Regions from separate parts of the Amycolatopsis viridis genome, predicted to be linked through region 1. Evidence: predicted binding sites of a transcription regulator. Region 1 holds the regulator's gene; the other holds the start of a gene.
The links. Region 1 encodes HspR, which represses chaperone genes until heat shock. Its sites were predicted from a motif close to ANNTTGAGTNNNNNNNACTCAANNT; they were not measured.
Positions count from the first base shown of each region.

Region 1 (11,093 bases):
TGCCGATGCTGTGTGAAGCCGGGTGAGCTGGGACGTCGCGCGGTGAGCGGTCGCCGGCCACGCCGGCATCGACCGGTGTCAGGTCGCCTTCGGCAGGCCCAGCCCTTCCAGCAGATGTTCTGCGCTGCGGCGAACATCGTGGTCCGGGTCGTTTTCCTTGAGAAAACGCGCAACGGAGCGCACGATCGACCAGCTCGCCAGATAACCCATAGCCACGAGGAGCGCTTGGCGCACATCGGCGTGCCGGTCACGTGCGAGTTCCTGGATGGCCGTTACGATTTGCGGGTCTTCGTTACTCGGTGCGGAGGCCGCGGTCAGATAAACGGCGTGGATCTTCTCATCGGAGGTGCGCGCGGTTCGAAGAAATTCAAAGGATTCCTCGATGGTCCAGCAAGGGAGCGCGGACCGGAGAATTTGAGCGGCCTCCGCCGCTTGCGCTCCTTGGACAACGAGGTACCGGAGTTCGAGGTAGGGGTCCTCGAGAAATGTGATGACCGTTCCGCCGTCCTTTGTCACCCAGACCTGACGTTGCGGGGATTCGCTCTCCCGGGTGGCCGAGTGAATGTGCCACTTCTTGTCGTAGGCGACATAACCCACCTGATCCCTGCTCACGTCGCGCTTCAACACAATGCGCGCACCTGACATGCGTGTCCCTTTTCTGCTCAACTCGGCCATGAGGTTCGCCGATGAAGTTACCGAAGAATCACTCGACCGCTGCTGAGTCAGCAGTTCGACGGATGCGTCAGTTCCACGTCACGCGCCAGCGGGGCGCCGGCGACGACCTCGAGCGGCGCGGCCACCGGGGCGTAACCGCTGGTCACGAGCGTGTAGTCGCCCGCGGGGAGGTCGGTGAAGGCGTACCGGCCCGCCTCGTCGGTCAGGGTCATCGCGACCACCTCGCCGGCCGCGTCGAGCAGCGTCACCTGGGCCTCGGCGATCGGCCGGTCGTCGCGGCCGGCCCGGACGACACCGCTGAGCCGCGCGGTCGGCACCAGGTCGACGTCGTGCGTGGTCTGCCCGCCCTCGATGGTCACCAGCGGCACGGCGACCGGCTGGTGGCCCGGCGCCGTGACGGTCAACGTGTGCACGCCGCCGGGCACGTCGTCGACGCGGTACCACCCGTCCCCGCCGGTGACCAGCGACGAGACGACCTCGCCCTGGTCGTCGGTCAGCACGAGCGTCGCGCCACCAACCGGCTGCCCGCTCGCCGAGCGAACCACGCCGCTCAGCCCACCGGCGCTCGCCATCTCGAGGTCCCGCCGCAGCGGCTGCCCGTCGACGGTGACCATCGCGGCGCTGGGCTGGAACCGGGCGGCAGCCGCGATCAGCAGGTAGGTGGCGTCCGGCGCAGCGGTGAGCCGGTAGCTGCCGTCCGCCGCGGTCAACGTCCGCGCCACCTGCTGCCCCGACCCGTCGGTCAGCGTCAGCGCGGCACCGGCCAGCGGACGGCCCGACGGGCCGGTCACCACGCCGTGCACCGACGAGCCGGAGGGCACCGGCGTGGCCGTCCCGGTGTCGCCGGTCTGCTCGCTCAGGTCGAGGCTGCGGCGCAGCGGCACCTCCTTCATGAACACCACCGCGATCAGCGTGACCACGGCGATGATCCCGCCGGCGAAGAAGATCGAGCCGATGCTGTCGCCGTAGGCGGCCCGCACGATCGACTGGATCGGCTCCGGCAGCGCCGCGAGGTTCAGGCTGCTGCCCGCGCTCGCGGCGCCGGCGTGGATGCCCATCGCGGCGAGCGCGCTGGACACGTGATCGCTGACCTTCACGCCGAGCAGGGCGCCCAGGGCCGACACCCCGGCCGAACCACCCAGCGTGCGGAAGAAGGTGACCACCGACGACGAGGAACCCATGTCCTTCATCGCCACCGTGTTCTGCACGACCAGCACCAGGTTCTGCATCAGCGCGCCGACGCCGAGGCCGAGCAGCGCCAGGTAGGCGCCCATCAGTACCAGGTTGGTCTGGTGGTCGATGCTGCTGAGCAGGAACAGGCTCGCGACCAGCAGCACCGCGCCGCCGAGCATCCACCCCTTGGTCTTGCCGGTGCGCGAGATGACCTGGCCGGCGATCGTCGAGGACAGGAACAGCCCCAGCATCATCGGGATGGTCATCAGACCGGCGTGCGTGGGCGAGTAGCCGCGGGAGAGCTGGTAGTACTGCCCGAGGAACACCGCGCCGCCGAACATCGCCGTGCCGACCGACAGGCTGCCGATCACCGCGAGGGTGAAGGTGCGGTTGCGGAACAACCGTAGCGGGATCACCGGGTCCGAGACCCGCGATTCGACGAGCACCGCCAGTGCCAGCGCCACGACCGCGCCCGCCACGTAGCACAGCGTCGACCAGGACCACCAGGCGAAGCTGCCGCCGGCCAGGGACACCCAGATCAGCAGCAGCGAGACGCCGCCGACGAGCAGGGTCGCGCCCAGCCAGTCGATCTTCACCTGGCGCTTGAGCACCGGCAGGTGCAGGGTCTTGCCCAGGACGATGAACGCCGCCACCGCGACCGGGACGGTGATCCAGAAGTTCCAGCGCCAGCCGAGCGGCGAGTCCACGATCACACCACCCAGCAGCGGTCCGGCGACCGTCGCCAGCGCGAACACCGCGCCGATGTAGCCGCTGTAGCGGCCGCGGTCGCGCGGGGAGATCATCGCCGCGATCACGACCTGGACCAGCGCCTGCATGCCGCCGAGGCCCAGACCCTGGACCGCGCGGAACGCGATCAGCTCGGGCATGGACTGGGAAATGCCGCCGAGCACCGAGCCGGCCGTGAAGATGACGATCGACAGCTGGTACAGCATCTTCTTGCTGAACAGGTCCGACAGCTTGCCCCAGATCGGGGTGCTCGCCGTCGAGGCCAGCAGGGTGGCGGTGACCACCCAGGTGTACTGGCTCTGCGAGCCGTCGAGGTCGGCCAGGATCGTCGGGAGTGCGTTCGAGACGATCGTGGAGGACAGCACGGCGACCAGCAGCGCCAGTAGCAGGCCGGCGAACGCGCGCCCGACCTGGCGCGGTGTCATCGCCTCCTGGTTCGCTGTGGTGCTCACTTCTGCGATCACTTCCTCTTCTCCGCCGGGGCGGACGGGCAGGAGTCCGGCGCGTGGCCGAGGGCCTCGCGCAGTCCTTGGTTCATCACGGTCAACCGGTCGGTGAGCGCTTCGACCTCGTCGTCGGTCCAGTCCGCGAGCGCGCGCTGGATGAAGTCGACGTGCAGTTCGCGCCAGCGCTCCAGTTCGGCGAGGCCCGTCTCGGACAGGCTGATCAGGCTGGCCCGGCCGTCCTCGGGCGCGGGCCTGCGCACGATGAGGCCGGCAGCGGCGAGCTGGGCGATCTGCCTGCTGATCACCGAGATGTCGACCATCTTGCGTTTCGCCAGTTCCGACGGCCGGCTTTCGCCGTGCACGTGGAGTTCGGAGAGCAGCATGGCGGCCGCGGGGTGCAGGCCGTCGTGCTCGCGCTGCCAGGACTGGGTGATCCAGGCGTGCTGGAGCTGTCCGGCCGCGCGCAGGGCGCGCATCAGCTGGACGGCCTTCTCTTCGCGGTCCCCCATGGACCCACCTCCCGGTTGGTTGTCACATACAACTATAGAGGCGGTAGTTGTATGCCACAACTATCTAACTAGGTGATGTGTCCCACGACCGCGGCTTCTCCGGAACCACCCGGAAGGAGCAACTTCGCGTGGATCGGCATCCGGGCCGGATACTCTGCGACCGGCCGGTAACTCGTTCGCGAGCCGGTGACTGACGGAGCGGGGTGGATTATTCATGATCGTTTTCTGCGGCAACGGGCGCTCTGGCCTGCTGCTGCGTGGCGCGCGCCGGCGGTTGCGCGTTCATGAATAATCGATCGCGAGCATGACCGAGCACCCCGGAGCAGCCCCGCAGCCATGACCGCCGGCCCCGTCAGTCCCGTACCCCGGTCCGTGCACCGGCAGGCGCCGCCTGCCGTCACGGCGATGGTGCGCCTGATCCGGGACTCCTGGGCGAAGGCCGAGCCGTACCTGCCCGAGGTGACCCAGTTCTTCTACGGGATGCTGTTCACCCTCGCCCCGGCGACGCGGGACTTCTTCCCGATCAACATGGAGGTGCAGCGCAACCGCATGGTGCGCGCGCTGGTCCACGTCGTGCAGATGGTCGACCAGCCCGACGACCTGGTGCCGTTCCTGCGGCAGCTCGGCCGCGACCACCGCAAGTTCGGGGTCGTGCCGAGCCACTACGAGGCGGTGGGCACCGCGTTGCTCGCGGCGATGAAGACCCAGCTCGGCCCCGACTGGACCGACGAGGTCGAACGCGCGTGGGCGGAGGCGTTCACGATCATCGCCCGCCAGATGCAGGAGGCGGCCGCCACCGACACCAACCCGCCGAACTGGTCCGCGCGGGTGGCCGAGCACCGGCGGCTGACCTGGGACCTGGCGATGGTGCGGCTGGAGCCGGACCAGCACATCCCGTTCCGCCCCGGGCAGTACCTGAGCGTCGAGGTGCCGCAACGGCCGCGGTTGTGGCGGTACCTGTCCCCGGCGAACGCGCCCCGCCCGGACGGCTCCGTGGAGTTCCACATCCGCGCCATCGAGGGCGGCTGGGTGTCCCGGGCCATCGTGAGCCACACCCAGCCGGGCGACGTGTGGCGGTTCGGGCCGCCGGTCGGCACGCTCGGCGTGGACCGGGACAGCGGCCGGGACGTGCTGATGGTCGCCGGCGGCACCGGGGTCGCGCCGATGCAGTCGATGCTCGACGAGCTGTCCCACTGGGGCGAGAACCCGAAGGTGCACCTGTTCTACGGCGGCCGCACGTGGGAGGACCTGTACGCGCTGGAGATGTTGCGGATGCTCGCCTCCTGCAACCCGTGGCTGACCGTGACGCCGGTGGTCGAGTCCGGGCCGCGGCCGGTCGGCGGCGAGGAGGGCACCCTGGCCGACGCGGTGACCCGGTACGGCGCGTGGCCCGGGCGGGACGTGCTGGTCGCGGGCTCACCGGCGATGATCCGGGCGACCGTGTCGCGCATGCTGGTCGCCGGCACCGCGCTCGACCAGATCCGCTACGACCCGTTCACCATCGACTGAGTCCGCGCGTGGAGATCCCGGTCCCGGACGGCACCATCCGCGGGCACCTGGCCACGCCGGGGCGGTTGGTCGCCGGCGAGCCGCCGTGGCCCGGGGTCGTGGTGGTGCACGACGTGGTGGGCCTGTCGCGGGACGCGCGGAACATCACCGACCGCTTCGCCGCCGCGGGGTTCGTGGCGCTCGCCCCGGACCTGTACTCGCGCGGCGGGTTCGTCCGGTGCGTGCGGTCGGTGTTCCGGGAGCTGACCGCCGGCCGCGGGCGCGCGTTCGACGACCTCGCCGCCGCCCGGTCCGTGCTGGCCGCCCGGCCGGACTGCACGGGACGCGTCGGCGTGGCGGGGTTCTGCATGGGCGGTGGGTTCGCGCTGGTGGCCGCCTCCCGCGGGTTCGCCGCGTCCGCGCCGTACTACGGGCCCCTTCCCAATGACCTGTCCGCTTTGGACGGAGCTTGCCCGGTCGTGGCTTCCTACGGCGGGAAGGACCGGTGGCTGAAGGGTGCCGCGGCGAAGCTGGACGAGGAGCTGTCGGCCCGCGGTGTCCCGCACGACGTGGTGGAGTACCCGGAAGCCGGGCACAGCTTCGCGAACCAGTTCCCCGGCCCGGTCGACGTGCTGCTCAAGATCGCCGGGATGAGCTACGACCGCGACGCGAGCGAGGACGCCTGGCGCCGGGTGCTCGCCTTCTTCGCCGAGCACCTCCGCTGACGCTCAGGGCGCCAGCAGCAGCCGGGCCCAGGCGTCGGTGAGCCAGCGCGCGAACCGGTCGGGTGTCCAGCCGCGCCGGTGCACGAGCAGCACCCAGTACTCGGCGGCGGCCATGCTCCAGATGACGTCGGCGACCTCGTCGTCGGACAGGTCGCCGCGCAGTTCCCCGGTGGCGCGCAGGTTCGCGGCGAACCGGTGGATGTCGCGTGCCCGGCGGTCGGTGAGGTCGTCCCACAGCTCGGTGGTCGCCGGGTCCGTCGCGGCGGCATCGCCGAGCGCGAGGAACACCGGCGCCAGGCGCAGCTGGATCCGCGCGACGGCCTGCGCGTAGATGCCGATCTTGTCGCGCGCAGCGGTGGCGGCGCGGATCTGCTGCACGTAGTCCCGCTCCGCGGCGGGTACGGCTGCGTCGGTGCCGGACAGCGCGGTCTCGGCCAGCGCGTGCAGCAGCTGCGGCTTGCGGCCGACGGAGGAGTACACCGTGTCCACCGCGACCCCGGCGCGGCGCGCGACCTGAGCGACGGTCATCGCCGGATAGCCCGACTCCGCCAGCAGGTCACGCGCGGCGGTGAGGATCGCCTGCCGGGTCTGCGCCGCTTGTGCCGCCCGCCGCGGTGAGTGGTAGCGGCGGCGCGGCTGCCCGGCGTTGACGTCCTCCACAATCGGTTCTAGCCTTCCATTATTCATCCGAAGCGTAACGGGATGAATTTTATCAGGAGGCCACCATGGCGGATGGGTCCGGCCGCCGGCACCCCGGTCATGCTCGACCGAGCGCTGTGGATCGGCCGCGAACCCCACCCCACGCCACCGCTGCCCGCGGCGGACGGTGCTCGATCCGCTGCTCCTCGCCGCCGCGCACGAGGCGGGGCGGCGTTCGGCGCGGCGTCACGGTCACCGGCCCAGCCGTCCGCCGACGGACCGCGCTCCGGCAGGCGGTCGGTGCCGGCACCACCTGCCCGCGACGTGCACGCCGGCCGGGGAGCCGGGCATCCGCTCGCAGGCGGCCGCGGCCCGGGAGCACGACGTCGGCCCGGCTCCCCGTGCTCCGGAGGAGATGGCACTCCGCGGCACCGGCGCGCCGGTGGCGTGCCGCCCGCCCGGTGCGGGCGTTCCCATCACCACTTCCTGGAGGTGCCCATGACCCGCCCACCCCTGGTGGCCCGGCAGTTCAGCCACCCCACCGGACCCCTCGGCCGGGTCGCCGGCCGGATGATGGCCCTCGGCAACGGCGGGTTGAACGCGTGGGTGGTCGCCACGACCGCCGCGCGGCTCGACCCGGCCGCGGTCGGCCGCGTAGCCGAGCTCGGACCCGGCCCCGGACTCGGTCTCGCCCGGCTGCTCGACGCGTTCCCCCACGCGCAGGTGTGGGGAGTGGACCGCTCCGAGGCGATGCTGCGGCAGGCGCGCCGCCGCAACGCGGCGGCCCACCGCGCCGGCCGGCTCACGCTCCTGCGGGGCGACACCACCGCGATCCTGGAACTCGCGCCCGTCGACCTGATCGTCGCGGTCCACGTCCTGTACTTCCTCGCCGACCCGGCAACCCAGCTCGGCCGGCTGCACGCCGCGCTCGCCCCGGGGGGCGTGCTCGCGCTCGGCTACCAGTTGCGGCCCCACATGCCGGCCATCTCGCAACAGCAGTTCCCACGGGGCGGTCACCGGCTCTACGAGAGCGACGACGAGGTCCGCGACGTGCTGCGGGACGCCGGGTGGTCCACAGTAGACATTTCAGTGGACGGGCCGCGGGAAGCCCCGCACGGGCGGCTCGCCCTCGCCACCCGGTGACCCGCCCCCGGACGCGCCGAGGGGCCCGCACCACCACGGTGCGAGCCCCTCGGCGAAACGGTCATCGCCGCCGGCGTGGTTTCCAGACCACCAGCGCCGTCTCCTGCCTCATCGGCACCAAATCCTTGCGGTAGGACCGGTGCACCGCCGCCGCGGCCTGCTCGGCTGCCGCGTACGCCGTGGCGATCTCCTCGGTCAGTTCGGCGATCCGGGACTGTAGCGCCTCGACCTGGTTCTCCAGTTCGATGATCCGCTTGATGCCCGCGAGGTTGACGCCCTCCTCCTGGGACAACCGCTGCACCTCACGCAGCAGCGCGATGTCCCGCATCGAGTAGCGCCGACCGCCGCCCGCGGTGCGTCCCGGCGACACCAGGCCCAGCCGGTCGTAGGACCGCAGCGTCTGCGCGTGCAGTCCGGACAGCTGCGCGGCCACGGAAATCACGAAGACCGGGGTCTCCTCGTCCGCCCCCTGCGGCAATCCGCCGAACACCTCGATCAACTCCTCTCCCGGAGCAGTTTCGTGATCTCCGGACGCGGGTCCTGCTTCCCGGCGATCTGCGCGTACGCCTCGAGCGCCTCCCGCTCCGCCGCCTCCAGCCGGGACGGCACGGCCACCTGCAGCGTGACGAGCAGGTCGCCCTGCGCACCGTCGCGCTTGCGGATGCCCTTGCCGCGCACCCGCAGGACCCGGCCGCTGCCGGTGCCCGCGGGCACCTTCACCGAGACCTTCCCGTCCAGCGTCGGCACCGTGATCGTCGTGCCGAGCGCCAGCTCGTGGTAGGCCACCGGGACCGTGATCGTCAGGTCGTTGCCCGAGCGGCCGAACACCGGATCCGGGTTCACGTGCACCCGGACGTAGAGGTCACCGGCCGCGGCGCCGCCCCGGCCCGGTTCACCCTGGCCGGCCAGCCGGATGCGCTGGTTGTCGTCCACCCCGGCCGGCACCCGCACCGTCAGCGTGCGCGTCTGGACGCTCACACCCTCGCCACCGCACTCCGGGCACGGGTCGTCGATGATGCGGCCGCGGCCACGGCAGTCGCGGCACGGCTCGGAGAACGCGAACGCCCCCTGGCTGCGGCTCACCAGCCCGGACCCCTGGCAGGTGGGGCACGTGCGCGGCGAGGTGCCCGGACGGGCACCGTTGCCGTGGCAGGTCGAGCAGGTAGCCGGGCTGGACAGCCGCAGCGGCAGGGTCGCGCCCTGCACCGCCTCGGTGAAGTCGATCCGCACGTCCGTCTCGACGTCGGCGCCGCGCTGGCCGCGGGCCGCCGTGCCCTGCTGGCCGCGCCGGCCGAACAGGCCGCCGAGGATGTCGCCGAGCCCGCCGAAGCCGCCCTGCGCACCCGCGGTCTGGCCGAAGATGTCGCCGAGGTCGAAGCCGCCCGCGCCGCCGCCGGCACCCGGGAAGCCGAAGCCACCGGGGCCGCCGCCCGACCCGAACAGCCGCCGCGCCTCGTCGTACTCCTTGCGCTTGGCCGGATCCGACAGGACGCCGTACGCCTCGGAGACGGCCTTGAACTTCTGCTCGGCCTCCGTGTTGCCCGGGTTGGCGTCCGGGTGGTTCGCCCGCGCCAGCTTGCGGTAGGCCTTCTTGATCTCGTCCTGCGAAGCGTCGGAGGAGACGCCCAGCTCACGGTAGAAGTCCTTGCCGATCCACTCCCGTGCACTCACCGGACGTCTCCTCCTCTCGCTGTGGGAACAGTGCTACTGCTGGGTGTTCTCATCCGGCAACTGCTCGACGGGTAGCTCACCCTCGACCGGGGCGTCGCCCGGCTCGTGGTCGGTGACGCCCACCAGCGCGGCTCGCAGCGTGCGGTCCCCGAACCGGTAACCGCGGCGCAGCACCGTCGTCACCGTCGGCCCGGACACGTCCGGCGAGGTGCTGTGCTGCACGGCCTCGTGCACGCTCGGGTCGAAGGGGTCGCCCTCCGCGCCGAACGGCTCGAGCCCGATCCGCTGCAGGCTCGCGACCAGCTTGTCCGCGACCGCCTTGAACGCACCGGTGAGATCACCGTGCTGCTCGGCCCGCTCGAAGTCGTCGAGCAGCGGGAGCAGCTCGCCCACCACGGTGGCCTTCGCCGCGGAGACCACGGCCTCCCGGTCGCGGTCCACCCGCTTGCGGTAGTTCGCGAACTCCGCCTGCAGGCGCTGCAGGTCGGCGGTGCGCTCCGCGAGCTCCTTCTCGACCTCGGACGGGGCGGCCACCGACTCGTCCACGATGGACTCGCCGAGCGACGGCCCGGCAGGGGCCGCCGGGGCGTCCTGGGCGGACGCCCCGGCAGCCTCCGGCTGGGTCCGCACCTGACCGGTCTCCGGGTCGATCTTGCGCCGGTCCCGGACGACCAGGGGCTCGGTGACCGGCTCCTGCTCGTCGATCTCGTTCGAGTGGCGTCCCGTCACTTCTTCTCGTCCTCGTCCACGATCTCGGCGTCCACCACGTCATCCGCGCCCTTGCCCTCGGACGAACCCGACGCGCCCGACGCGCCGGCCGCACCCGGGTCGCCGCCCGGAGTGGCGCCGCCGGACTGCTGCGCGTTCGCGTACAGGGCGGTGCCCAGCTCCTGCGACGCGGTGTTCAGCTTCTCGATGGCTTCCTTGATCTTGGCCGTGTCGGTGCCCTTGAGCGCCTCGTTGGCCTCGTCGATCGCGGTCTTGACCTTGCCCTTGAGGTCCTCGGGCAGCTTGTCGTCGTTGTCCTTGACGAACTTCTCGGTCTGGTAGACCAGCGTCTCGGCCTGGTTGCGGGTCTCGGCCTCCTCGCGGCGCTTGCGGTCCTCCTCCGCGTGCGCCTCGGCGTCCTTGACCATCCGGTCGATGTCCTCCTTCGGCAGCGCGGAGCCACCGGTGATGGTCATCGACTGTTCCTTGTTGGTGCCCAGGTCCTTCGCGGTGACGTGCACGATGCCGTTCGCGTCGATGTCGAAGGTGACCTCGATCTGCGGCACGCCGCGCGGGGCCGGCGGGATACCGGTCAGCTCGAACATGCCGAGCTTCTTGTTGTGCGCGGCGATCTCGCGCTCGCCCTGGAACACCTGGATCTGCACCGACGGCTGGTTGTCGTCCGCCGTGGAGAAGATCTCCGAGCGCTTGGTCGGGATGGTCGTGTTGCGCTCGATGAGCTTGGTGAACACGCCGCCCTTGGTCTCGATGCCCAGCGACAGCGGGGTCACGTCGAGCAGCAGGACGTCCTTGACCTCACCCTTGAGCACACCGGCCTGCAGCGCCGCGCCGACGGCGACGACCTCGTCCGGGTTCACGCCCTTGTTCGGCTCCTTGCCGCCGGTCAGCTCCTTGACCAGGTCGGACACGGCCGGCATGCGGGTGGAACCGCCGACGAGCACCACGTGGTCGATCTGGCCGACCGAGATGCCCGCGTCGCGGATGACGTTGTTGAACGGCGCCTTGGTGCGGTCCAGCAGGTCGGAGGTGATCCGCTGGAACTCGGCACGGGACAGGTTCTCGTCCAGGAACAGCGGGTTCTTGTCCGCGTCGACGGTGATGTAGGGCAGGTTGATGTTGGCGCTGCTCGAGCTGGACAGCTCGATCTT
Region 1 covers NZ_JAANOU010000001.1:453,425-464,517, forward strand. The annotation lists gene FHX46_RS02270 (HEAT repeat domain-containing protein) at 79-675, opposite strand; gene FHX46_RS02275 (MFS transporter) at 723-3,020, opposite strand; gene FHX46_RS02280 (MarR family winged helix-turn-helix transcriptional regulator) at 3,056-3,550, opposite strand; gene FHX46_RS02285 (globin domain-containing protein) at 3,887-5,059, shown strand; gene FHX46_RS02290 (dienelactone hydrolase family protein) at 5,068-5,763, shown strand; gene FHX46_RS02295 (TetR/AcrR family transcriptional regulator) at 5,767-6,423, opposite strand; gene FHX46_RS02300 (class I SAM-dependent methyltransferase) at 6,901-7,545, shown strand; gene FHX46_RS02305 (heat shock protein transcriptional repressor HspR) at 7,607-8,044, opposite strand; gene dnaJ (molecular chaperone DnaJ) at 8,041-9,216, opposite strand; gene grpE (nucleotide exchange factor GrpE) at 9,250-9,945, opposite strand; gene dnaK (molecular chaperone DnaK) at 9,942-11,093, opposite strand, start outside.

Region 2 (11,093 bases), 4.9 Mb from region 1:
GGTGCGCGCGATCGGACAACAATTACCCGCACCTGGTCGCGGCGGAGCTGCGACCGGCGTCGTTCGCCGACGTGAGCTGCGGTGGGGCGACGACCCAGCAGCTCACCGAGCCGCAGACCACGCCGAACGGCACCAACCCGCCGCAGCTGGATGTGGTTACCCCGGACACGACACTGGTCACGCTCGGCATCGGCGGTAACGACGTGGGGCTGGTTGGCCTGGCGCGGGAATGCCTGAGCACGAACCGCGCGGTGTCGCTGTGCCGGCCGCGGCTGACGGCCGGTGGGCGGGACCTGCTGGCGGAGCGGATCGCGGAGACGGCACCGAAGATCAGGGACGCGCTCACCCAGATCCACCAGCGTGCGCCCCGGGCGCAGGTGATCGTCGTGGGCTACCCGACCGCACTGCCGGACGGCACCGGATGCTGGCCGTTCCTCCCGATCGGACCGGACGACGTGGCGTACCTGCGGTCGTCGCTGGCGAAGCTGAACACGATGCTCGCCACCGAGGCGAAGGCCAACCAGGCCGGGTACGCGGACACGGCGACGCCGAGCAAGGGGAAGGACATGTGCGCCAAGGCGAAGGTCAAGTGGGTCGAAGACGTGGTGCCCTCCTCACCGGCGATGGAGCTGCATCCCAATGCCGTCGGCGAGCGCGGGATGGCGGACGTGGTGCTGCGGCTGGTGGAATGACCCCTCGGCGAGCCGTCCGGCGTCAGCGGACGACGGCCTGCGCCTTCCCCAGCACGGTTTTCCCCTCGAACTTCGCCGTGATGTCCACGCGCGCCGTGCCGTCCTCGCGGATCTCCGCGACCTTGCCGGTGAACTCGACGTCCGCACCGTCGGGTGAGACCACCACGGGACGGGTGAACCGCACGCTGTACTCGACCAGCTTCCCCGGGTCGCCCAGCCACTCGGTGACCAGCCGGCCGCCGAGGGCCATGGTCAGCATGCCGTGCGCGATCACGTCCGGGAGGCCGACCTCCTTGGCGAACCGCTCGTTCCAGTGAATCGGGTTGAAGTCGAGCGACGCGCCCGCGTAGCGGACCAGCTGGTCGCGCGTGACGTGCACCGTCAGCGGGGGCAGTTCGGTGCCCTTCTCGTACGCCATCAGGCTCCCTCTCCCCGCACCACGAGCTGCGCCCGCGTCGTGCACACCAGTTGACCGTCGGCGTCGACGACCTCGCCGCGCACGGTCAGGAAGTCGTTGCCGGCGCGGGCCATGATGTCCTCGACCGTCGTCGTGATGCGCAGCTGGTCGCCCGCGTGCACCGGACGCGTGTAGCGGAAGCTCTGGTCGCCGTGCACCATCCGGCTGTAGTCCAGGCCCAGCTCCGGGTCCTCGGCGATGGCGTTGATCGCGTCGAGGTTGATCACCGTGAGGAAGGTGGGCGGCGCGATCACGTCCGGGTAGCCGGCGGCGCGGGCCGCCTCCGGGTCCGTGTAGAGCGGGCTGGCGTCACCGATCGCCGCGGCGAATTCGCGGATCTTCTCGCGGCCGACTTCGTACGTGGCGTCCGGCGGATACGTCCGCCCGACGAACGAGGGGTCCAAAGGCACCCGAGCAGCCTACCTAGCGGGCGAGCGCGCACAGCGCCTGTCCGGTGGCTTGGTCAAGCGGGTGGCACAGCTCGATCGCGAGCTCGGACAGCGTGACGTCCGCGGGGGCTCCGAACGTCGCCATCGTGCTGAACAACGCGAGCTCGCCGTGCGAGGTCCGGATCCGCAGCGGCACCTCGATCGGGCTCCGGAGGGTCACCGGTTCCTCCGCATCCCCCTCGGGTGGGGCTCGCCGTCGCCGGTGACCTGCACCTCGCGGCGGCGAGGCGGAGCCCTGCGTTGCCCCGCACGGTTCTCCGAACCGACGGCTGGGGCACCGCCGTCTTCGGTGTCCTCATGCTGACCGGCGGGGCGTGGCTGGCGAAACCGCTCGGTCTGCCGTCGTCGTGGTTCGCGCCGATCGGCGTCGTGATGGTCGCGGGTGGCGCGGCGCTCGGCTCCCTCGCGGAACGACCCGTGATCCGGGCGTGGGTGACCGCCTTCGCGGTGCTGGAGCACCGCGGCTCGCGCCGGGAACGCACGAAGGCCGCTCCGGCGATCCGGAACGGCCTTCGTGAAAACTGAGGGATGCTGGCGTCAGCGGGTTTCCTTGTGGACCCGGTGCGTACCGCAGTTCGGGCAGAACTTCTTCATCTCCAGGCGATCCGGGTCGTTGCGCCGGTTCTTCTTGGTGATGTAGTTGCGGTGCTTGCAGACCTCGCACGCCAGCGTGATCTTCGGTCGCACGTCGGTGGCAGCCACAGCAAAGCCTTTCTCTACACAACGAACCCCCCACAGACGACTGTAACCTCATCAGCCGCCCCGCGTGGGGGTCCAGGGGGCTCGCCCCCTGGCGGGGGCCCGGGGGTCCGGCCCCCGAGGAAATGGCGAAGCGGATCAGGCTCACGCAGTCCGTGAGCATAGTCCGCTCATCCGCGTAGCGGTGGCCGGACTTGAACCGGCGACACAGCGATTATGAGCCGCTTGCTCTACCGACTGAGCTACACCGCCTTGACCCGGCCGTCAGGCTCTCCCACCGGAGCGGAAGCGTCCTGCTGACCACCGAGCCCCAATACGGAATCGAACCGTAGACCTTCTCCTTACCATGGAGACGCTCTGCCGACTGAGCTATTGGGGCGAGTCCAACGCCTGAACGTTGAAGCCTCGAAAAGATTACATGGCCCGGTCGGAGGCTCCCGCAGGGGGGTCCCCTTTCACGTGAGCAGGGTCAGGACGGTCTCCATCTTCCGTCCCACTGACCGGGCCGTCCGGGCCTGCAGCCAGGCTTCCAGCCGGTCCTCGGCCAGTGGGCGGGAGATGAGGTAGCCCTGGGCCACGTCACACCCCATCGCCTCCAGCTGGTCCCGCGCGACGTCCTCCTCGACGCCCTCCGCGACCACCGCGAGGCCCAGCGAGTGACCCAGCTCGACGATCGAGCGCACGACCGCCAGGTCGCCCAGATCCGTGCCCATGCCGAGGACGAAGCTCTTGTCGATCTTGACCTCGTCCACCGGCAGCTGCCGCAGGTACGCCAGCGACGAATAGCCGGTGCCGAAGTCGTCGACCGCGAGCACGATGCCGAGGCCGTGCAGCTCACGCAGGATCGGCAGCGCCTTCTGCGGATCGGCCATGACACCGGACTCGGTCAGCTCGAACGTGAGCAGCTCCGGCGGCACGTCGAACCTGCGCAGCGCCTGCACGACCTTGGCCGGGAACTCCTCGTCGGCCAGGTTGCGCACGGACAGGTTGACCGCCACCGAGATCCGCAGCCCCTCGTCCATCCATTTGCGCACCCGGATCAGCGACTGCTCCAAGACGAAACCGGTCAGCACGCCGACCAGCCCGGCCGCCTCGACGGCGGGCACGAACTCGTCCGGGTCGAGCCGGCCGAACTCGGGGTGCTGCCAGCGCACCAGCGCCTCCACGCCGAGGACCTGCTTGCTCGGCAGCGACACCTTCGGCTGGTAGTGGACGCTGACCTGACCCTCCTCGATGGCCTGCCGGAACTGGGTGACCATCTGGAACCGGCGCAGGAAGATCTGTCCCATGCTGGGCACGTACCCGCGGACCTCCTCGCCGCCGCGGGTGGCGCGGACGGCGACGTCGGCCCGCTGGAGCAGGGCGTCCACGTCGCCAGGATCGACGGTGTCGTCGTCCGCGATGGCCGCGTAGCCGACCATCGCGTTCGCCTCGACGGTGAGCCGGTCGACCGGGTAGGGCACGGACAGCTGGGCGCGCAGCCGGCCGGCCGCGTCGTGCACGGCCTGCCCGCGCACGCCGGTGAGCAGCGCGGCGAAGGACGCGCCCTCCAGCCGGGCCAGCGGCACGTCCGGGCCGAGGGCGCCCCGCAGGCGGCGTCCGGCGGCCATCACCATGCGGTCGGCCCAGGCGTAGCCGAGGGCGTCGCTGACCGCGGAGAACACGTCCAGGTCGATGCGCAGCACCGCGGCGTCGGCGGAGCCGGCGTGCTCGGCCAGCGGTTCGCGGGCGACCTGCCGGAAACCGGGCCGGTTGAGCAGCCCGGTGAGCGGGTCGTGGTAGGCGTCGTGGCGCAGGGTGGCGAGCAGGCGGCGGTTGTCCAGCGCGGTCGCCAGGTGGCTGGCCATGGTGCCGAGCAGCTGGATGTCGTACTTGCCGAAGCCCCGCCAGCGGGACAGGCGGTCGTGCGCCTCGACCACGCCGAGCAGCTGGTTCGCGGTGCGCAGGGGCACCACCAGCGCTTCCTGCGCACCGCGGGCGATCAGCCCGCCGGCGATGTCGCCGTTCGCCTCGGTGACGCGGAAGTGCCGCACGTGCGACCCGGGCAACCGCAGCATCGGGTCGTCGGCGGGTGGCTCAACCGAGGGCATCGGCTCCCCCGCGACGACGGTCCGCATGTCCGCGGTCGGTTCGAGCCGCAACCGCAGCACCACGCGGCCGGCGGAGAGCTGGTCCTTGATGCGTTCGGCGATGGTCTGCCACTCGCTGACGTTGACGCCCGCCGCTAGGTCGTCGGCGCCGCTGGCCGGGCGGGCGGCGGCCTGCTGGCCGGACCGGGCGACCATCAGGCTCACGTCGGAGAGCGCTTCCATGTCCCGCTGCTCGCGAAGCAGGTCGGAGTAGGCCCAGTAGAGCGCGGACAGCCCCGCGAACACGGCGAGCACCAGCGGCCAGGCGTTGGCGGTGCCTTCGATCACCAGGTAGCCGCTCAGGCCGACCGAGGCGTTGACGAACCCGACGACCAGGATGCGGCCGGTGAGCCGCAGCGCCGTACCGATCCGCATGCGGCGGCGCAGCACCCGGACGGCGGCCAGCGCCAGCAGGGTGCTGGTCAGCGGCGCGGTCAGGGTGCCGGCGAGCGCCGCCGGCCAGCTCATCCCGGTGGTGCCCGCGATCAGCTGGACCAGGCCGGCCACGGCGAACGCGCTGGTGATCTCCAGCAGGAACGCGCCGGCGTTGTAGAGCACGCGCCCGGAGACCCGGCGGACCACGAGCGTGCTGATGCCCGCCACCAGGTGCGCGGCGAGCACGACCTCGAACGGCGCCACGAAGAAGCCGATGACCAGCGGGATCTCGGTGAAGGAAATGGTCCAGGAGATGCCCGACCGGACGTCGACGTTGATGCCCAGTTGCTCGGCGAGCAGGAAGGACAGGGCCAGCACCGGACCGATCCACCACAGTTCTGCCGAGCCGTGGAACGGCAGCCACAGTGCGACGGCCGCCGCGGCGAGCACACCGACGGAGAAGACGGTCAACGTGTAAATCCGGAAGCGGCGCTCGTCCGCCCGCGCCTCGGCACCACCAGAATTGGCGGCTGCCGCCGGGATGGGGCCGTCCGGCCTGCCATCGGAGTCCGGCATGCAACCTCCTTCCACCCACTCGCCCCAGTGCGCCCGCCGGTACCCATCGCACCCGGGACCGGGATCCCGGTGCGAATGAGGGGATCACTGTACCCCGGAGGGCTTACTCGAGCCTCTTTCCGGCCACGATGAGATCAGCTCATGGTTAACAGCGTGCCAACGGCGGTGACCAGCGGAGACTTCCGGGTGACGGCAGCATTTCGCCGGTCGCTCCGGGTAGCCACCGGGCCGCTCTATTCGCCCTCATGATGACGGTGCGTAATTGCCCGAGCCGCATCGAGAAAACGTTCGCGCAATGCGACGAGACTCTCACCCATCGGAACCAGGACGGCCACCACCGCCCCGGTTTATTCCCGATTGCCGTCCGCTGCAAGCGAACTACCTGCGGAAACAAACCAGCCCCCGAAAAAGTTGAGCTAGTCAGACTCAACCAGGTAGGGAGCAAACGATGACCGAAACCAGGCTCCTCCCCGTGCTGCCCCTCGACGGCGACGTGGTGCTGCCCGGCATGATCGTCCCGCTCGAGCTGGACGGCGACTCCGGCGCCGAGACCCGCGCGGCGGTCGACTCCGCACAGGCGAAGACACCGGGCACATCGTCGTTCCCGGGCATCCGCTCGCTCCCGGCCGCGCAGGCCGAGGTCCTGATCGTCCCGCGGGTCGACGGGGAGTACGCCGAGCTGGGCGCCGTCGCGACCATCGAGCGCGTCGGCCGCGTCCCCGGCGGCAAGGCCGCCGTCCTGCTGCGCGCCACGCGGCGTGCCCAGGTCGGCGAGACCGGCGACGGCCCCGGTGCCGCGCGCTGGGTGTACGCCGAGCCGGTGACCGAGCTCGCCGGCGAGCGCGCCCACGCACTGGCGGCCGAGTACAAGACCGTCGTGATCTCGATCCTCCAGCAACGCGGCGGCTGGCAGATGATCGACGCCGTGCAGCAGCTCGAGGACCCGTCGGCGATCGCCGACCTCGCCGGGAACTCGCCGTTCCTGAGCACCGGGCAGAAGCTGGAGCTGCTGAGCACGCTGGACGTCGCGGCGCGGCTGGCGAAAGCACTGGAGTGGAGCCGGGAGTACCTGGCCGAGCTCGAGGTCACCGACACCATCCGCAAGGACGTCGCCGAAGGCATGGAGAAGCAGCAGAAGGAGTTCCTGCTGCGCCGTCAGCTGGAAGCGATCCGCAAGGAACTGGGCGAGCTGGACGGCACCGCCGACTCCGACGACTACCGCGCCCGCGTGGAGAAGGCCGACCTGCCGGAGCACGTCCGCACGGCCGCGCTCGCCGAGGTGGACAAGCTGGAGCGCACCTCCGACGCCTCGCCGGAAGGCGGCTGGATCCGCACCTGGCTCGACACGGTGCTCGAACTGCCGTGGCAGACCCGCACCGCCGACGTGCACGACATCGCGGCGGCACGGGCCGTGCTCGACGCCGACCACGCCGGCCTGGACGATGTGAAGGAACGCATCATCGAATACCTGGCCGTGCGGGCCCGCCGCGCGGACGCGGGCAAGGGCCAGGTCGGCGGACGCCACTCCGGCGCGGTGCTGGCGCTGGTCGGCCCGCCGGGTGTGGGCAAGACCTCGCTCGGCGAATCGGTCGCGAAGGCGATGGGGCGCAGGTTCGTCCGCGTCGCGCTCGGCGGTGTCCGGGACGAGGCGGAGATCCGCGGTCACCGGCGCACCTACGTCGGCGCCCTGCCCGGCCGCATCGTCCGGGCGATCAAGGAGGCCGGCTCGATGAACCCGGTGGTCCTGCTCGACGAGGTGGACAAGGTGGGCGCCGACTACCGCGGCGACCCGACCGCGGCGCTGCTGGAGGTGCTCGACCCCGAGCAGAACCACACGTTCCGCGACCACTACCTCGAGGTCGAGCTGGACCTGTCCGACGTGGTGTTCCTCGCCACCGCCAACGCCCTGGAGACCATCCCCGGCCCGCTGCTGGACCGGATGGAACTGGTCACGCTGGACGGCTACACCGAGCACGAGAAGGTCGTCATCGGCCGCGACCACCTGCTGCCGCGGGAGCTGGAGCGGGCCGGGCTGGGCCGCGACGACGTGCGGTTCACCGACGCGGCACTGGGCCGGATCGCCGCCGAGTACACCCGCGAAGCCGGCGTGCGTGACGCGAACCGGACGATCGCGAAGGTACTGCGCAAGATCGCCACCCGCGTCGCGCTCGACGAGGCGGCGCTGCCGGTGACGGTCGACGCGACGGACCTGGAGAGCTACCTCGGCCGCCCGCGGCACCTGCCGGAGTCGGCGCTGCCCGCGTCGACCCAGCGGACCGCGATCCCCGGCGTCGCCACCGGCCTGGCCGTGACCGGTGCAGGCGGTGACGTCCTCTACATCGAGGCGTCGCTGGCCGATCCCGAATCGGGCAGCTCCGGGCTCACCCTCACCGGTCAGCTGGGTGAGGTGATGAAGGAGTCGGTGCAGATCGCGCTGTCCTACCTGCGCTCGCACGGCGCCGAGCTGGAACTGCCGGTCGCCGATCTGAAGGACCGGGGCGTGCACGTCCACGTCCCGGCGGGCGCGGTGCCCAAGGACGGCCCGTCCGCCGGCATCACGATGACCACCGCGCTGGCGTCGCTGCTGTCCGGCCGGGTAGTGCGGGCCGACGTGGCGATGACCGGTGAGGTGTCGCTGACCGGCCGCGTGCTGCCGATCGGCGGGGTCAAGCAGAAGCTGCTCGCCGCCCACCGGGCCGGGATGAAGACGGTGATCATCCCGCAGCGCAACGAGCCGGACCTGGACGACGTCCCCGCGGACGTGCTGGCCCAGCTCGACGTGCACCCGGTGTCCAACGTCCGCGAGGTGCTCGACCTGGCGCTGGCGCCGGCCACCACCCCGGTGGCCCAGGCCGCCTGACGCCCTGCGAAGGGGCCGCCCTCCATCCCCCGGGAGGGCGGCCTCTGGTCACGCGCGGGCGCGTTCGCGCAGGCGCGTGATGACGAACACCGCGAGCGCGATCGCGACAGCGCCGAGCACCAGGTACTGGAAGATCTCCGCGTAGTCGTTGACGACCTGCCATTTCACGCCGAGCAGGTAACCGGCGGCGACGAAGACCGTGTTCCAGATCAGGCTGCTGAAGATCGGCACGATCCGGCCGAAGAACACGGCCTTGGTGCCGTGCCGGGCGAACCACGCCTCGGTCCGGTCGAAGTCGGCCGCCTTGACCAGCGGGATGCGCACCATCAGCGCGCGCGTGCGGTCCCGGCCGAGCAGGGCACCGACCCAGTACACGATGACGGCACCGGCGACGGAGCCGAGCGTGGTCCAGGCCAGCGCCGCCGGCAGGCTGAAGGTGCCCTGGCTCGCGGAGAACCCGGCGAGCGGCAGCACGAGCTCGCTGGGAATGGGCGGGAACAGGTTGTCCAGGCCGACGATGACGGCGGCTCCGGGGCCGCCGAGGGAGTCCATGAGACCGACGGCCCAGCCGGCGAGTCCCCCGAGCGGTTCGGTCTGTGCGAGGGTGAGATCCATGCCGCCGACGCTAGGAATCCGCGGCCGTGGGGACCATGCGGTGCAGCGCCCGATCATCCTGTGGAAAACCGCAGTTCCCCCGCCGCGGACCGCCGCTAGCCTCGACTCATGACCACAGTGGACCTGCGTCGCCCGCTGCGCGTCACCGCGGGACTGGCGCTCGGCGGGCTGAGCGCGTTCGCCGAGGTGGTCTTCGTCGTGGCCGCCACACTCGCGCTCGCGATACCCCCGGCACGTCCGGCGGTGTTCGCCGCCGCGCGGTGGTTCGCCGAGCGGGAGCGGTCCCGGCTGTGGCGTCACCTGGGCCAGGCGACCCCGGACGACTACCGGGCCGGCCGGGCGCTGCGGTACCTGGCGGCCCGCAGTGTCGTCGGCGGGCTCGGCGCGGGCATCTTCGTGCTGATCGCGCTGGGGCTGGTGACCGCCGCGATCATGGGATGGCAGCAGGTCACCGGGCAGCCGCTGGGTGGCGGCGACCCGATTGGCCGGGACCGCGACTGGTACGACGCCCCCGGCCTGCTGCTCATCGGCGTGCTACTGCTGTTCCTCGCCGTGCAGGGACTCATCGGCGTCGCCGCGCTGGAGCGCAGGCTGGCACGCCACTTTTTCGGCCCCACCAAACAGGAACGGCTGCAGCGCCGCGTCGACGCGCTGACGCACAGCCGGGCCGAAGTCGTTGAAGCGGTCAACGACGAGCGGCGCCGGATCGAACGCGACCTGCACGACGGGGTGCAGCAACGCATCGTGTCGCTGGGCGTGCTGCTCGGTCGCGCGCGGCGGGCGAGCTCGCCGGAACAGGCGGCGGCGTTGTTGCGGCAGGCGCACGAGGAAACCCAGCTCACCCTGCAGGAACTGCGGGACGTCGCGTGGCGGGTGTACCCGGTCGCGCTCGACGACGGCGGTCTGGGTGCTGCGCTGGAAGCACTGGCGGAGCGGTCGAGCGTGCCGGTCGGACTGTCGTACGCGCTGGAGGAGCGGGTGGATCCGGCGACCGAGACGGTCGCCTACTTCGTGGCCTCGGAGGCGGTGACGAACGCTATCAAGCATTCGGCCGCGAGCCGGATCGAGATCGCGGTGGCTCGGTCGGGCAGGATGCTGACGATGACCATCACCGACGACGGCGTGGGTGGCGCCCGCGCGGCCGGGAACGGCCTGTCCGGTTTGGCCCGGCGGGTCGGCGCGGCCGACGGCGCGTTTACAGTGGACAGTCCGCCGGGCGGGCCGACCGTGGTGCGCGCGGAGCTGCCATGCGGGTGATCCTGGCCGAGGACTCGACCCTGCTGCGCGAGGGACTGATCCGCCTGCTCGCCGAGGAGGGGCACGAGGTGCTCGCCGCGGTCGGCGACGCGGCGGCGTTGCTGGCGGAAGTTTCCCGGGTTCGGCCGGACGTGGTGGTGACCGACGTCCGGATGCCGCCGAACCACACGGACGAGGGCCTGCGGGCGGCGCTGGAGATCCGGCGGCGGTGGCCCGGAGTGGGTGTGCTGGTGCTGTCCCAGTACGTCGAGAAGCGGTTCGCGACCGAACTGATCACGGGCGACGGCGGCCGGGTGGGCTACCTGCTCAAGGACCGGGTCATGCAGGTCGGCGAGTTCCTCGACGCGTTGGAGCGGGTCGGATCGGGCGGGGCCGCGTTCGACCCGGAGGTCGTCCGCCGGCTGCTGGCCCGCACCACGCACGCCGACCCGCTCGCCACGCTGACCCCGCGGGAGGGCGAGGTGCTCGCGAAGATGGCCGAGGGGCACACGAACGCCGGCATCGCGGCCAAGTTGTACGTGTCGCAGTCCGCGGTGGAGAAGCACGTGAACGCGATCTTCGACAAGCTGGGTTGAGCCACACGACCGGCTACAGCCGGCGCGTGCTGGCGGTGCTGCGTTACCTGGGCTCCTGACCTGACCGGGTTTCCGCCACGCCGCGAGTTCCCCATCCAGGTCCGGCGCGCGGGGGCGGTGGGGGCTTCGTGAGCGGTAGTCTTGATCTTGAGTCTGATATGTCCGGATCCCCCAGGAGGACCCTGCCCATGTTCAAGCGGATGCTCAGCGCGTTCGGCGTCGGTGGACCGTCCGTCGACACGGTGCTCGACGAACCGCACGCGGTGCCCGGCCAACGGCTCACCGGCCAGGTCCGCATCCAGGGCGGGAGCGCCGACGCAACCATCGACCAGGTCGTCCTGTCCCTGGTCACGCGCGTCGAGATCGAGCACGGCGGGCGGGAGTCCGCGGCCACCGGGGAGTTCCACCG
Region 2 covers NZ_JAANOU010000001.1:5,308,847-5,319,939, forward strand. The annotation lists gene FHX46_RS26265 (SGNH/GDSL hydrolase family protein) at 1-692, shown strand, start outside; gene FHX46_RS26270 (MaoC family dehydratase) at 715-1,110, opposite strand; gene FHX46_RS26275 (MaoC family dehydratase N-terminal domain-containing protein) at 1,110-1,559, opposite strand; gene FHX46_RS26280 (hypothetical protein) at 1,573-1,758, opposite strand; gene FHX46_RS26285 (hypothetical protein) at 1,839-2,123, shown strand; gene rpmG (50S ribosomal protein L33) at 2,136-2,300, opposite strand; tRNA gene FHX46_RS26295 (tRNA-Met) at 2,477-2,549, opposite strand; tRNA gene FHX46_RS26300 (tRNA-Thr) at 2,604-2,676, opposite strand; gene FHX46_RS26305 (putative bifunctional diguanylate cyclase/phosphodiesterase) at 2,753-5,377, opposite strand; gene lon (endopeptidase La) at 5,826-8,237, shown strand; gene FHX46_RS26315 (DedA family protein) at 8,286-8,852, opposite strand; gene FHX46_RS26320 (sensor histidine kinase) at 8,961-10,109, shown strand; partial or broken gene FHX46_RS26325 (response regulator transcription factor) at 10,100-10,743, shown strand; gene FHX46_RS26330 (sporulation protein) at 10,873-11,093, shown strand, end outside.
Region 2: the regulator HspR is predicted to act here: its motif matches at 5,786-5,810, upstream of lon (endopeptidase La).